DNA from 3 places in the Kocuria sp. CPCC 204721 genome. Region 2 is predicted to be linked to each of the others. Evidence: riboswitches for the same ligand, from Rfam matches in the RefSeq annotation. Region 2 holds a riboswitch; each other region holds the start of a gene.

Region 1 (4,747 bases), on a different contig from region 2:
CATGCGTGAATTGCAAGCACAGATCATTGCCGAGCTCGGCGTCTCTCCGCAGATCGATCCGGAGCGGGAGGCCCAACGCCGCGTCGACTTCCTGAGCGACTACCTCAAGGCCACGCACACCGCGGGGTTCGTCCTGGGGATCAGCGGCGGCTTGGACTCCACCCTGGCCGGGCGCCTGGCCCAGCTCGCGGTCGAGAAACTGCGCGAGGACGAGATTAAGGCCGAGTTCGTGGCCATGCGACTGCCTCACGGGATCCAGCACGACGAGGCCGACGCCCAGGCGGCGCTCGAATTCATTCAACCGGACCGGGTCATCACGTACGACGTCGCGCCGGCCGTCCGCGGTTTCGAGTCCGCCTACGGTGCCGCGACCGGTGAGCAGCTCACCGATTTCACCCGCGGTAACACCAAGGCCCGCGTGCGTATGACGGCGCAGTACGCGGTGGGCGGGGACCACAACCTGCTGGTGATCGGCACGGATCACGCGGCGGAATCGGTCACCGGGTTCTTCACCAAGTTCGGCGACGGCGGCGCGGACGTCCTGCCCCTGAGCGGGCTGAACAAACGGCAGAACCGCCAGGTGCTCGCGTACCTGGGGGCCCCCGAGCAACTCGTGGGCAAGGTCCCCACCGCGGACCTCCTGGACGAGAACCCCGGGCGCACGGACGAGGACGAGCTGGGCCTGCGCTACGACGACATCGATGACTTCCTCGAGGGCAAGGACGTCCCCGAGGAGGTGGCCCGCAAGATCGAAAGCACGTTCCTGCGCACCCGCCACAAGCGCACGGTCCCGGTGACCCCGGCGGACGAGTGGTGGCGGGAGGGCTGATCCTCCCCGCCCGCGCGATACCCAAGGGGACGACCCTGGCCTGACTGCGCTGGACAACCGCATTGGCCATGCCCGCCGACGGCCTGCGCCGTGCGCGACCCCGGTCCGGACCCCTGTGCTTAGACTGGGCCCAGTGACACGGGGTGCCGCTGCACGTTCCCACGACCCACCGGGCCGGGGAGCCCTGGAGGCAATGGCTGAGATGACACCCGTCGAACCTGTCCAGTTAGTACTGGCGAAGGGATGTCACGGTGGCACCGCACGGGTGGCGCACCGCGTTCTTCGCCGTGAGCCACAGGAGTGAGCATGCGGATCGACACCACCATCGTCCTGATCACCGGGGGAGCCCGGGGTCTGGGTGAACACCTCAGCCGAGCCTTCGCCCGCGAAGGCGCCCGGGTGGTCGTGAACTACCACGCGAGCGAGGACCGCGCCCGCTCACTGGTGCGCGAACTCGGTGAGGACAAGGTCATTGCCGTTCGGGCGGACGTGACCGATGCCGGGCAGGTGCAGGAGATGGTGGCACTCGCCCAGGACCATTTCGGTGCGCCCATCACGGTGGCCGTGAACAACGCGCTGGTGGACTTCAGCTTCAACGGGGACGCCCGCCCCTCGCTCGAAAACCTCGCCGCCGAGGATCTTTCCCAGCAGTTCACCGGCGCGGTCGTGGGCGGACTCAACGTGATCCAGGCGGTCGTCCCGGGGATGCGCCGGTTTGGACACGGGCGCATCATCAACATCGGCACCAATCTCTTCCAGAACCCCGTGGTCCCCTACCACGACTACACCGCAGCCAAGGCCGCCCTGCTCTCCCTCACCCGCACGGCGGCCAAGGACCTGGGGGCCCTGGGCATCACCGTGAACATGATCTCCGGTGGCCTGCTACGCACCACGGACGCGAGTGCCGCTACCCCGGCCGAAGTCTTCGACGCCATTGCCGCCGGTACGCCCTTGGGTCGGGTCACCACCCCGGAGGAGTTCGCGGACACCGCCCTCTTCTTCGCCTCCGACTGGTCCCGCGGCGTCACCGGGCAGAACCTCGTGGTCGACGGTGGACTGGTGATGGACTGACATGGCCGCCCCGCACGACACCGCGCGGACCCCGTCCGCCGCCCCTGCGGCGTCCACTCGTCCCACCCAGGTGAACCAGCCGCCCGGGACACCCGCCCGGACGCTGCGCCTCAACGCCTTCCTCTACGGGGCCGGCCACCACCAGGCCGCGTGGCGCGCGCCGGGCTCCCCGGTGCACCGCCTCACGGACATCGCCTACTACGAGGAGCTCGCGCGGACTGCCGAACGCGGTCTGTTCGACGCGGTGTTCTTCGCGGACGGGCACAGCGTGGGTGATGTCTCCGGCGGGCCCCGCTGGAGCCTGGAACCCCTGACAGCGCTGTCCGCGATGGCGCGGGCCACCGAGCGCGTCGGCCTGGTGTGCACGGTGTCCACCACGTTCTTCACCCCGTTCCACGCGGCCAGGATGCTCGCGTCCTTGGACCACATCTCGGGCGGGCGAGCGGGGTGGAACGTGGTGACCTCCATGTGGGACTCCGAGGCCCGCAACCACGGCTACCGGGCCATGCCGACCAAGGATGAGCGCTACGAGCGCGCCCGCGAGTTCGTGGAGGTGGCCCGCGCCCTGTGGGCCAGCTGGGACGAGGACGCCGTCACCGCGGACCCCGAGGGCCAGTGGGCGGACCCCTCCAAGCTGCACCGCCTGGACCACGAGGGCCGCCACTTCCTGGTGGATGGACCCCTCACGCTTCCGCCCTCCCCCCCCAGGGGGAACCGGTCCTCTTCCAAGCGGGTGCCTCCGGGCCCGGCAAGGCACTCGCGGCCGACTTTGCAGAGGGGATCTACGCCGTGGCCTACGACCTGCCCGCCGCGCAGGAGTACTACGCGGCGGTGAAGGCCGAAGTGGCCCGCGCCGGGCGTGATCCCGGTTCCGTGATCGTGATGCCCGGTCTGGTCACGTACGTGGGCCGCACGCACGAAGAGGCCCTCGAGAAGCAGGCCAGCGTGGACCGTTTACTCCCTGTGGAGCAGTCGCTCGCACAGCTCTCCACGTTCGTGGAGCAGGACTGCGCGCAGTGGGACCTAGATGCGCCCGTGCCCACGCTGCCGCCCCTGGAGGAGTTCACCGGTCCGCAGGGCCGCTACGGCACCATCCTGCGGATCATCGAGGCCGAGCGCCCCACGGTCCGCCAGTTGCTCGGCCGCCTCGCCGCCGGCGGGGGTCACTGCACGATGGTGGGCACCCCGGAGTCCATCGCGGATCGAATGCAGGAATGGTTCGACAACGCCGGCGCGGACGGCTTCAACCTCATGCCGCCCGTCCAGCCGGACTCCCTGGACGACTTCGTGGACCTCGTGGTCCCCGAACTCCAGCGCCGCGGCCTGTTCCGCACCGCGTACACCGCCACCACGCTGAGGGGTCACCTCACGCGGGGTTGAGACCCCGCGGCGCAACCCCGCCACAGGACGACGACGCCGCCCCGCACGGTGGGCGGGGCGGCATCGTCGGTGGCGTCAGCGGCGTCGTCGCCGATCGGAAAGGTCCGGTCAGAGGAACGGGCGCAGCGGTACCAGGATCGTCTCGGCGACCCGGGCCATGGGGTGACGATCGCGCCATTGGGGCGAGGACAGCTCCTCACAGTGCTCGCTGTCGGCGAGGAAGACCTTCTCCATCTCGGCCGCGAAATCCGGGTCCACGATCTCCACGTTGGTCTCGTAGTTGAACGAGAGGGAGAGCCGGTCGATGTTGGCGGTGCCCACGGTGGACCACTCGCCGTCGATCGTGGCGGTCTTGGCGTGGATCATGCAGGCGGCATACAGCAAGATGGTGACCCCACCCTCCAACAACTGGCCGTAGAACCCGCGGGACACCCAGTCCGCCAGGATGTGGTTGGAGTCCTTGGGGACCATGATCCGCACATCCACCCCGCGAGCGGCCGCGTCCAGGAGACAGTCCAGGATCTGCTGGTCGGGGATGAAGTAGGGCGTGTTCACCCAGATGTGGTGCTGCGCCCTGTTGATCGCGTTCATGTACATCTCGCGGATGGGGTACACGAGCTGGATGGGCAGGTTCGCGGAGACCCGCACCTCCGGGTCCCAATTCTTGGGCGCCACCCAGTCGATGGCGTGTTCCGGGTCCCGGTCCTCGTTCCACACGCTCGCGATGGAGCTGCGTAACCCCCATACCGCAGGCCCGATCTCCCGGATATGCGTGTCCCGCCACTGCCGGGAATAGAGAGAACCGAAGTTGTAGCCCCCCACGAAACCGATGTTGTCGTCCACCACCAGGATCTTGGAATGGTTGAAGCCCGAGAACCGCAGGGGCCCCTTCCAGAACGGGCGGCGCACCACCGGCATCCGGTACACATGAACCCGGTCCGAGAAGTCGTAGAAGGAGGACGGGATCACGAGGTTCGCGAACCCGTCGTAGATGATGAACACCTCCACGCCCCGATCCGCTGCCCGGTTGAACGCGTCCAGGAAGCGCTGACCCGTCTCGTCGTTCTTCCAGATGAACGTCTCCATGTGGATGGAGTGCTGGGCGTTGTCGATGGCCTCGAGCATGTCCTCGTACACCGACTCACCCGACGTGTAGATGGTGATGTCCGAGTCCTGCACGTGCGCGTTGAACGTCCCGGGGTGCGGGGCGTCACGCTGCTGACGCCCGTGATGCTTCCACCAGTCGAGCCCGGCGAGCGAGGCGATCACCACGGCCTGCGCCCCCAGCAGGGCACCAGCACCCGCACCGGCCGCTTTCAGGAGGATACGGCGTTCTCTGATCTCGGCTAGCGCCCGCCTTGCGTCCATGACCTCACACTACTGCGGCGTCACATGGCGCGTCCCGGATCATGACCGGACCGGCCCTGGGAATTCACACCGCCCGTCCCGCGACCAAGGGCACTGAGG
Region 2 (4,747 bases):
AAGCGGTGCGCCCCCGTGAGCAGGGACAGCGTCACCGCGGCGACCGCGATGAGCACGATGGCACACCCCACGACCACGTCCACGCGGCCGAAACGGGGCACGCGCGCCCATGTGCGCGGACCCGCCCCGAAACCGCGCGCCTCCATGGTCATGGCCAGGCGCGTGGCCCGGCGCAAGGACTGCACGAGCAACGTGAACGCGAGACCGGCGAACTCGGTGAGAGCGGCCCACGGGCCCCGCGTTCCCCCCGCACCGCGGGCGCGCCGGGCCGCCGCGAGCACACCCCACTCGGTGACCATGACCTCCACGAGCCGCAGGGCTGCGAGCGCCGCGAGCACGAAGCGTGCCGGCAGCTTGAGGGTTTGGGCGAGACCGTCCGCGAGGTCCGTGGGGTCGGTCGTGAGCAACACGGTGATCCCGGGCAGCGCAATCGCGAGACCACGCAGGGCGATCGCCCCACCGGCCGCGAGCGACCCCGTGGTGATCGTGATCCACCCCAGGTGTAGCAGGACGAGACCGCCCTCCGGGGAGAGCACCGCGGTCCCCCACCCGCTGATCAGGGCGGCCACCACGATCGGCCATAGGGTCGTGAGCAGCCGCCACGGACCGATCCCGGCGGCAGCGAGCAGGAGCAGTTGGCCCCCGAGCGCCACGCCGCTCGTCACGGGGTCCGCGCTGACCACGAGCACCGCCGTGATCACGAGAGCCCCGAGCAGTTTCACCACGGCATTCGTCCGGGCGAGCAATCCCGTGCGGGCCACGGCGGGCAGCACGCTCGCGACCGTGCTCATGAGCCGAGCCTCAGCTCGTGCGCACCCAGGGCCGCGACCAGATCCCGGTCGTGGGTCACGACCACCACGGCCGTTCCCCCGTCCAGCTCCTCGACCAACAGGTCCACGAGCTCCTTCCAGGTCCGGGCGTCCTGACCGAATGTGGGTTCGTCCAGGATCAGCACGCGCGGGGACGCCGCCAGGACGGTGCCCACGGACAGCCGCCGCTTCTGCCCGCCGGACAGGGTGAACGGGTTGGCCTCGGCGAGCTCCTCGAGGCGCAGCCGTCGCAGCAGCTCGGCCACCCGGGCGTCGTCCGCGTCCGCCATCGCGTCGGTGACGCGCGCATCGCGACGGCCCACGCGGCGTCGTCGTTGCCGGGGACCGAACTCGAGTTCCTCGCGCACGGTGGGGCGCAGGAACTGGTGTTCGGGATGCTGGAACACGGTGCCCACGCGGGAGACCAGTTCCGCGCCGTCCCACAGGGAGGGATCAGCGGGCGCGTCGGTCGCGAGGGCGTCCGTGGCCCACACGGTGCCGCGCACGGGCAGCAGCAGTCCGGCGAGGGTCAGCGCGAGGGTGGACTTCCCCGCGCCGTTGACGCCTGTGACGGCCAGCGCGTGCCCCGCGCGGACGTCCACGGTGATGTTCTCGGCCGCCGGCGCCGCCCCCGTGCGCACGTCCGGCTCCGGGTACGCTTCCCCGCGCCGCCACGCGGCGAGCGCCCGACGACGCCGCCGCGCGAGCGCCCGCCGTCCCGGTTGGCTCCGGGACACGGCAAGATCGCGTGCGCTCAACAAGGTGGTGCCCGGTGCGACGGCGGCGGGCACGGTGGTGAAACCACCCGTATCCTGCGCAGACTGCGTGACATCCGAAGCCCTCACGAACGACGCGGCCGGCACATTCTCCGTAGGCACAGCGGGCGGCGTGATGCCGTGTGGCCCCGCGGAGGCAGCCGTCTGCCGTACCGCGGGATTCATGCCATTCGAGGCATGCACGGGAGTGCGAGTGCGCGGCACCCAGCCGGGGACCCACGTACCCTGGTGCTGCAGCAGGTCCCGGGCGTCCTGCAGGGTCTGCTGCGCGGGGCCGTCGAAGGCCACCCGACCGTCGTCGCCCAGCACGATCACACGGTCCACGACCGGTTCCCACAGGGCCACCCTGTGCTCCACGACCACAAGGGTGGCCCCGTCCTCGCGCACCGCATCGGCCACGGCGCGGCACAGCTGCTGCGCCCCCTCGTGGTCCACGCTCGCCGTGGGTTCGTCCAGCAACAGCAGCCGCGGGCACATGGCCAGGGTCCCGGCGAGCGCGAGACGTTGTTTCTGCCCCCCGGACAGCGCCGTGGTGGGGTGGTCGAGCGGGAGCTCCAGACCCGTGCGCGCGAGCGCTTCCCGCACGCGCGGCCAGATCCGCTCGCGGGGGACGGCGAGGTTCTCGAGGCCGAACGCGACGTCGTCCCCCACGCGCGAGAGGACCACCTGCGTCTCGGGGTCCTGATGCATGAAGCCCACCGTGCCGCGGGCGTCGCGCGGGTCGACACCCCCGACGGTCAACCCGCCCGATGCGGAGCGGCCGTCAGGGTCCTGGTCCACACCGGCGAGCGCCTGCAGGAGCGTGGACTTGCCCGCCCCGGACGGGCCCAGGAGCAGGACACGTTCACCGGGCTCGATGATCAGGTCCAGGTCCACCAGACTGGGCGTCTCGCGGCCGGGGTGATGCCATCCGAACCCCTCCAGGACCACCCGCGCGCCCGTGAGCTGCACGGTCGGTTCCGCGGTCATCGGCGCACGGCGCCGGAGGCCAGTGCTCCGAGGACACCCGTGGCCTGCAGGGCCCTCATCACGGCCCACATGAGCAACCCTGCGATCACGGCCCCGGAGAGCGTGGTCAGCGCCGCATAGACGACCTGCTGATCCAGAGCCCACTCGAAGTTGTACATGATGTTCTCGCTCACGCCCAGGAACAGCCCGGATACCGCCCCACCGATCGCCGCGGTCACGGGACCGAACCGGCGGTAACGGGTCAGGAGGAACACGACCTCCACACCGAGGCCCTGTACCAGACCGGAGAGCACCACGAGCCACCCGAAATGCGTTCCCAGGAAGCCCTCGATCACGGCCGCGAGCAACTCGCAGAACAGAGCCGCGCCCGGTTTGCGGATGATCAGGGCGCCCAGGGTACCCGCCACGAGCCAGCCCCCCGCGATGAGCCCCGCGGACGGCGGGTAGGCCACCGTGCCCGCCGAGACCGCCGGGTACAGGAGGTTGGACCACATCCAGAAGATCACGGCGCACACCGCGGCCAATACGGCGGTGACCACGATGTCCACGACCCGCCACGACGAGCTGCGGTTGCCGCTTGCGCGCGGTGTACGGGTGGGGGTGTTACCGACCTGCGTCATGCTGAATCCTCCTGAAGATCCCAGGAGGGGAAGAACACCACCCGCCGTTGCGAGCGGGTCCTTGAGATACTCGACTCCCTAGCGCCGGTACGAGCCGGATCAGGTTCGAGGGTCTGCGCTCACGCGCACTCTCAGCGCCGCGGTGGCGCTCCCCTGTCGTTGAGACGCCAGTCTAGACCACGACGGCGGGTGGCCGGGCATCTCGCGTGCCCGGCCACCCGCCGTCGTACGTGCGTCCTACGCGGCCCCGGCCCACCCGTACGGGGGGCGCGGTACCCGCGGCTCAGATCTCGCTCTGGGAGCTACGGGAGGGATCGGAGTCCTTGGACTCGAACTTGGCCACCTGGCGGGAGATCCCCACCTTGATGACGGTGCCCACCACACCGGTGATCACGGCCCAGATGATGATGTCGGTCCATGCCTCGTCCGGGTCCGGGTTCTTGGCGGGGGGCTCGTTGCCCGTGACCTGCTTCCACACCGCGGACAGGCCCTTGTTGGCCAGGGCCACGCCACCCAGGGACGCCACCGTGCCGAAAATGTCCATTACCTTGTTCATGAGGTTCTCCTTGTCTTGTGGGTGCCGTCGGCACCGGGCGGCCGACGACGTCGTGCTCGTTGCCCAGCATACGAAGCGCCGGGCGCGACGGGGCGGAAGGAACCCGGTCCAACCGAGAATTACGTCCTCAGCGAGATTCTTCCTCGCCGGCGCGAGCGACGACCTCGCGCAGCTCGTCCTCCACGAGGTTCTTCTGGTTCAGGTGCTTGGAGCGGTAGGCGGCGCGGCCCACCATGTGCGCGGACACGGGCACCGTGAGCAGCTGGAACAGCCACGCGAGGATCATCAGCGGGATCATGCCGGGATTGCCGCTCTCGATCGCCACGGCCGTAAGCAGCAAAAGCAACCCCAGGACCTGGGGCTTGGTGCCGGCGTGCATGCGCGAGAGCAGATCGGGGAAGCGCACCAGACCCACCGCCGCGGCCAGGGACATGAGGGACCCCCCCACGAGGCACAGCAGCGCGATGACGTCCAGGACGGTGTGCCAGTTCATGAGCGCTCCAACCCCACATTGCGCGCGACCGTCACAGACCCCAGGAAGCCCACCAGGGAGATGATCACGAGCAGGATGATGTTGCTGGAGTGGTGGTTGTACACCATCTCGATGGCGAGACCCGCACCCACGATCGCGAGCAACACGTCCGTGGCGATCACCCGGTCCAACAGGGACGGGCCCTTGGCCAGCCGGTAGATCGTGCCCGCGGCCGCCACGGTGAGAATCGCACCGCACACCCACACGGCGACGTCTAACATGGTCATGGCCGCTCCTCCCCACGGCCGTCCAGGGCCTTGTTCATCTTGGTGGTCGGCGACGCGACGGCGCCGGAGGCGTCCGCGCCACCCGAGGCCTCCAGTGTCGCGAGGTCCTCCTTGGAGCCCATGATCTTGATCCACGCCGCCTCGATATTAAGCGCGGACTCCCGGAACGACTCCGCTTCCTCCGGCGTGGAGACGTCCAGCACGTGGAAGTACAGGATCCCGTTGCCGCGATCCACCTCCACCACGAGCGAGCCCGGG
Region 3 (4,747 bases), on a different contig from region 2:
AATCCGTGGAGCGCAAGATGCTCGTGCGGCAGAAGGACGACCGGATCCAGATCGGTGTGCTCGAGGACGGGATCCTTGCCGAGCACTTCGTCTCGCACACCCAGCAGGACTCGCTGATCGGCAACGTGTACGTGGGCAAGGTGCAGAACGTGCTGCCGTCCATGGAGGCCGCCTTCGTGGACATCGGCCGCGGCCGCAACGCCGTGCTCTACGCCGGTGAGGTGGACTGGGACGCCGCCGAGCTGGGCAGCAAGCCCCGCAAGATCGAGAACGCCCTGAAGTCCGGGGACACCGTGCTCGTGCAGGTCACCAAGGACCCCGTGGGGCACAAAGGTGCTCGGCTCACGAGCCAGGTGTCCCTGCCCGGTCGCTACCTCGTCTACGTCCCGGGCGGTTCCATGACGGGGATCTCCCGCAAGCTCCCGGACGTGGAGCGCCAGCGGCTGAAGAAGATCCTCAAGGACCGGTTGCCGGAGGGCGCGGGCGTGATCGTGCGCACTGCGGCGGAGGGTGCCTCCGAGACCGAGCTGACCAACGACATCAACCGGCTGCGCTCGCAGTGGGAGCAGATCCAGGACAAGGCCAAGTCCACCAAGACGCTGGCCCCGGAGATGCTGTACGCGGAACCGGACCTGACCATCAAGACCGTGCGGGACGTCTTCAACGAGGATTTCACCGCCATGGTGGTCCAGGGCGAGCAGGCGTGGGACAACATCGAGGCTTACGTGACCTACGTGGCGCCCGACCTGCTGGACCGCCTCGAGCGCTGGACCGGCGATGACGACCTCTTCGAGCACATGCGCGTGGAGGAGCAGATCCAGAAGGCCCTCGAGCGCAAGGTCTTCCTGCCCTCCGGCGGATCGCTCGTGATCGACCGCACCGAGGCCATGACCGTGGTGGACGTCAACACCGGCAAGTTCACGGGCTCCGGGGGCAACCTCGAGGAGACCGTGACCAAGAACAACCTCGAAGCCGCCGAGGAGATCGTGCGGCAACTGCGGTTGCGGGATATCGGCGGGATCATCGTGGTGGACTTCATCGACATGGTTCTGGAGTCCAACCGCGATCTCGTACTGCGCCGGCTCGTGGAGTGCCTGGGCCGGGACCGCACGAAGCACCAGGTGGCCGAGGTGACCTCCCTGGGTCTCGTGCAGATGACGCGCAAGCGCATGGGTACGGGGTTGCTCGAGGTCTTCTCCGAGCCGTGCGAGGAATGCGCGGGCCGCGGCGTCGTGGTCCACGACCACCCCTTGAAGGGCCGCTCCGGCGCGGCTCCCTCCGACCAGCGCGGCACTCGACACGAGCGTAAGCGTTCGCGCAACAAGCAGCACAACGGTGCGCAGGACAAGCCCAGGAACGGCAACCAGCACCACGGTTCGGACGAGCCGGACCAGGCGCGCGTGGAGGCCACCCGCACGGCGTTGGCGAACATCGCCGCGGCCTCCTCCCACGACGAGTCCGACGACGCCGCACGGAATGCTTCCCAGGGCACCGCACCGCAGTCCGGGGGCGGGCAGGCCGAGGACACCGGTTCCCAGGAGCAGCAGACCTCCCGCGGTCAGCAGGGCGGGGAGCACGCGTCCGAGAACTCCCACGGGGAGTCCGAGGGCGGGCGCCGTCGCCGCAAGCGCCGCGGCAAGCGCAGCCGCGGTCGCGGTCAGCAGGGCGAGGACAACGCCGTGCAGAACGACGGTTCCGGCCGGGACGGTTCCGGGAACGACTCGCGCGGGGATTCCCGGTCCGAGGACCGTTCCGGTGGGGACTCGTCCGCGAGCCTCACGATTCACGGCGAGGTCATCGAACTGCCCCACGGGCAGTCTGAGCAGCGGGGGAGCGAGGGCACCCAGGAGGCCCTGTCCCTGGATTCGCTGAGCGCCGCGTTCACGGATGCGGGCGAGGACGAAACCTCGACCGAGGGTGCCGTTCAGGATGCGGACGCCGCGTCCCAGCCGCGGGAGGCGGTGTCGAAGCGGTCGGCCGCCGGACACGCGCCGTCGAACTCCGGGACTGCGCAATCCAGTGCAGGGCAGACGAGTGCCGCGCAGCAGCAGACTTCCGGGGCAGCGTCGTCCGCTGGCGGGAACCGGCCGGCGGAGGCGCCGGCGGCTCCGGCCCGACGGCGTCGTGGGTCGCGGCGTGCCGTGGCGCCGGCGGCCGCGCCCGGAACCGCGAGCGTGGAGACCCACGAGTACACGCAGGAACGGCAGGTCAGCCGTTTCACCGCGGAGGCCGGGGCCGTGGCCCCCGCGGCGTCCGGTGACCAGCCCACCATCGTGGGTGTGGGCATCAAGGCTCAGGACATCACGATGACCGGCAAGCAGGACTGAGTGACCGGCGGCTGGATCCGTCGCCACGCGAGCACCGCAGGGGCACCCGGGATTCCGGGTGCCCCTGTGGCATGATCGGGGACACACACACGGGGTGCTGCGCACTGCGGCTGAGAACACACCCGTCGAACCTGATCTAGCTCGTACTAGCGAAGGGATTGTCGTGGACACCACGCCTTCTACCGCCATACCCCGCGTCCTCTCGATTGCCGGAACCGATCCCACGGGCGGGGCGGGTCACGCCGCGGACCTGAAATCCATCGCCGCACTGGGCGGGTACGGGCTGAGTGTGATCACCGCAGTGGTCGCCCAGAACACCCGGGGCGTCGTGAGCGTACACACCCCACCCGTCCAGGTCCTGCGGGACCAGCTGGATGCGGTCGCCGGGGACGTCACCCTGGATGCGATCAAGGTGGGGATGCTCGGCTCCGTGGAGGTCATCGACACGGTCCGGGACTGGCTCATGGTGGGGCGCGCACCCGTGGTCGTGATCGACCCCGTCATGGTCGCCACGGCCGGTGGGCGATTGCTGCGTCCGGACGCCGAACGGGCCCTGCGGGAGCTGCTGCCCCACGCGAATCTGATCACCCCCAACCTCCCGGAACTCGCGGTGCTGGCCGAGCGCCCCGTGGCCGCGACCTGGGACGAGGCGCTCGAGCAGGGACGCGCGGTCGCGGCGGCGTTCCATACCCGGGTCCTCGTGAAGGGTGGCCACTTGGCCGGGGACACGACCCCGGACGCCCTGTTGCTCCCCGGTCAGGACGAACCCGCCGCGTTGTTCGAGGGTCGCAGGGTGCACACGCGTAACACCCACGGCACCGGGTGCTCGCTGTCCTCCGCGGTGGCCACGGTCGTGGCGCGGACCGGGGACTGGCCCGAGGCGATCCGCACGGCCCGCACATGGTTGCGCGGTGCACTGCGCGGCGCGGACGAGTTGCACGTGGGTCACGGCAACGGTCCCGTGCACCACATGCACCACGTCCAGCACCTCGTCACGGATCCGGCGTTCGTGATGACGGCCGCCGCGGAATCCGAGGGCCCCCGGTTCACCGATGAACTGTGGGAGGAGAGCGCCCCGGTGCGTGAACGCATTGCTGCCCTGGCGTTCATCCGGGGCCTCGGGGACGGCACCCTGGACCCGGGCGAGTTCGAGCTGTACCTGGACCAGGACATGCAATATCTGCAGTACTACTCCCGGGCGCTGGCCCTGCTCGCGGCCTCCGCCCCGGACGAGCGTTCGCGCGAACACTTCGCCGCGGCGTCGGCCTCCGTGGTCTCGGTCGAGTCCGCGCTGCATTGCGCCCGGCTCGGGGACCGGGAGCCCATGCCGCCGAGTGACGTCACGAGCAGTTACGCGGACTTCCTGCTGGCGCGCACGGGTCAGGACGGCTTCGCGGTGGGCTCCGCCGCGATCCTGCCGTGCTACTGGCTCTACGCCCACGTGGGTGCGGAGCTCACCCGTCGTGCCCGCGTCGCGGGACCGCAGCACCCGTTCGCCGACTGGCTCAGCACGTACGACGATCCGGACTTCCAGACCGCGACCGAGTCGGTGCGCGAGATCGTGGACCGGGAGGCCGCCCACGCGGACCCGGCCACCCGGGAGCACATGCGCCGCGCGTTCCACCGGGCGTGCGCGCTCGAGCTGGCCTTCTTCGCGCAGACGACCCCGGCGACGTCGCCGGAGGGCGAGCGGCGCGCCGCGGCGCAACTGGCATGACTTCGGGTGATCGGGTAGGCTGGGGTGTCGGTGCCGAGCGCCGGTGTGTGTCATATCCAGTTCACGCACCAGGTTGCGGCACACTCGGGCGAACATCCTGAATCGATGCGATAGCCACGCGGAGAATGCGGTCGGTCATGGATCACCTCGGCGTGATGTCTCGACATTCGCAGTCCTCCAGGAGTACGCCCGACCCACACACGTAGTCCATAGATGTCGAGAGAAGTGAGTTCCCAAGTGGTGTACGCGATTGTCCGCGCAGGCGGCCGCCAGGAGAAGGTTTCCATCGGAGACCTCGTGACCCTTGACCGCGTCGCCGGCGAGGCAGGCAGCACCGTAGAGCTTCCTGCGCTGCTGCTGGTCGATGGGGACAAGGTCACCTCCGACTCCAAGACCCTGGCGAACGTCAAGGTCACCGCCGAGATCGTCGAGGACCTGCGCGGTCCCAAGATCTCGATCATGAAGTACAAGAACAAGACCGGTTACAAGAAGCGTCAGGGCTTCCGCGCCGAACTGACCACCGTCAAGGTCACCGGCATCGACGCCTGAGCATCCGGCTCCCCACATACGTTTCCAACGAAGGTAGGCACACACCATGGCACACAAGAAGGGTGCGAGCTCCACTCGCAACGGCCGTGACTCCAACGCCCAGTACTTGGGTGTGAAGCGCTTCGGCGGCCAGTCCGTTAACGCCGGCGAGATC

What was found. Region 2 has a riboswitch for thiamine pyrophosphate ahead of RF637_RS00460 (ECF transporter S component). Riboswitches for the same ligand answer to the same signal wherever they lie in the genome.
Region 1: it holds a riboswitch for thiamine pyrophosphate, as region 2 does, so the genes downstream of both, RF637_RS04290 (3-oxoacyl-ACP reductase) here and RF637_RS00460 (ECF transporter S component) in region 2, are expected to answer to the same signal.
Region 3: it holds a riboswitch for thiamine pyrophosphate, as region 2 does, so the genes downstream of both, RF637_RS10015 (bifunctional hydroxymethylpyrimidine kinase/phosphomethylpyrimidine kinase) here and RF637_RS00460 (ECF transporter S component) in region 2, are expected to answer to the same signal.

What each region holds. Positions count from the first base shown of each region.
Region 1 is NZ_JAVKPO010000003.1:50,182-54,928, forward strand. It holds gene nadE (ammonia-dependent NAD(+) synthetase) at 2-829, shown strand; TPP riboswitch at 959-1,090, shown strand; gene RF637_RS04290 (3-oxoacyl-ACP reductase) at 1,136-1,900, shown strand; partial or broken gene RF637_RS04295 (LLM class flavin-dependent oxidoreductase) at 1,971-3,280, shown strand; gene RF637_RS04300 (phosphatidylserine/phosphatidylglycerophosphate/cardiolipin synthase family protein) at 3,389-4,648, opposite strand.
Region 2 is NZ_JAVKPO010000001.1:96,427-101,173, reverse strand. It holds gene RF637_RS00470 (energy-coupling factor transporter transmembrane protein EcfT) at 1-791, opposite strand, end outside; gene RF637_RS00465 (ABC transporter ATP-binding protein) at 788-2,554, opposite strand; gene RF637_RS00460 (ECF transporter S component) at 2,551-3,174, opposite strand; TPP riboswitch at 3,233-3,339, opposite strand; gene RF637_RS00455 (DUF4235 domain-containing protein) at 3,458-3,730, opposite strand; gene mnhG (monovalent cation/H(+) antiporter subunit G) at 3,858-4,223, opposite strand; gene RF637_RS00445 (monovalent cation/H+ antiporter complex subunit F) at 4,220-4,489, opposite strand; gene RF637_RS00440 (Na+/H+ antiporter subunit E) at 4,486-4,747, opposite strand, start outside.
Region 3 is NZ_JAVKPO010000010.1:60,566-65,312, forward strand. It holds gene RF637_RS10010 (Rne/Rng family ribonuclease) at 1-2,327, shown strand, start outside; TPP riboswitch at 2,408-2,503, shown strand; gene RF637_RS10015 (bifunctional hydroxymethylpyrimidine kinase/phosphomethylpyrimidine kinase) at 2,491-4,044, shown strand; gene rplU (50S ribosomal protein L21) at 4,282-4,593, shown strand; gene rpmA (50S ribosomal protein L27) at 4,640-4,747, shown strand, end outside.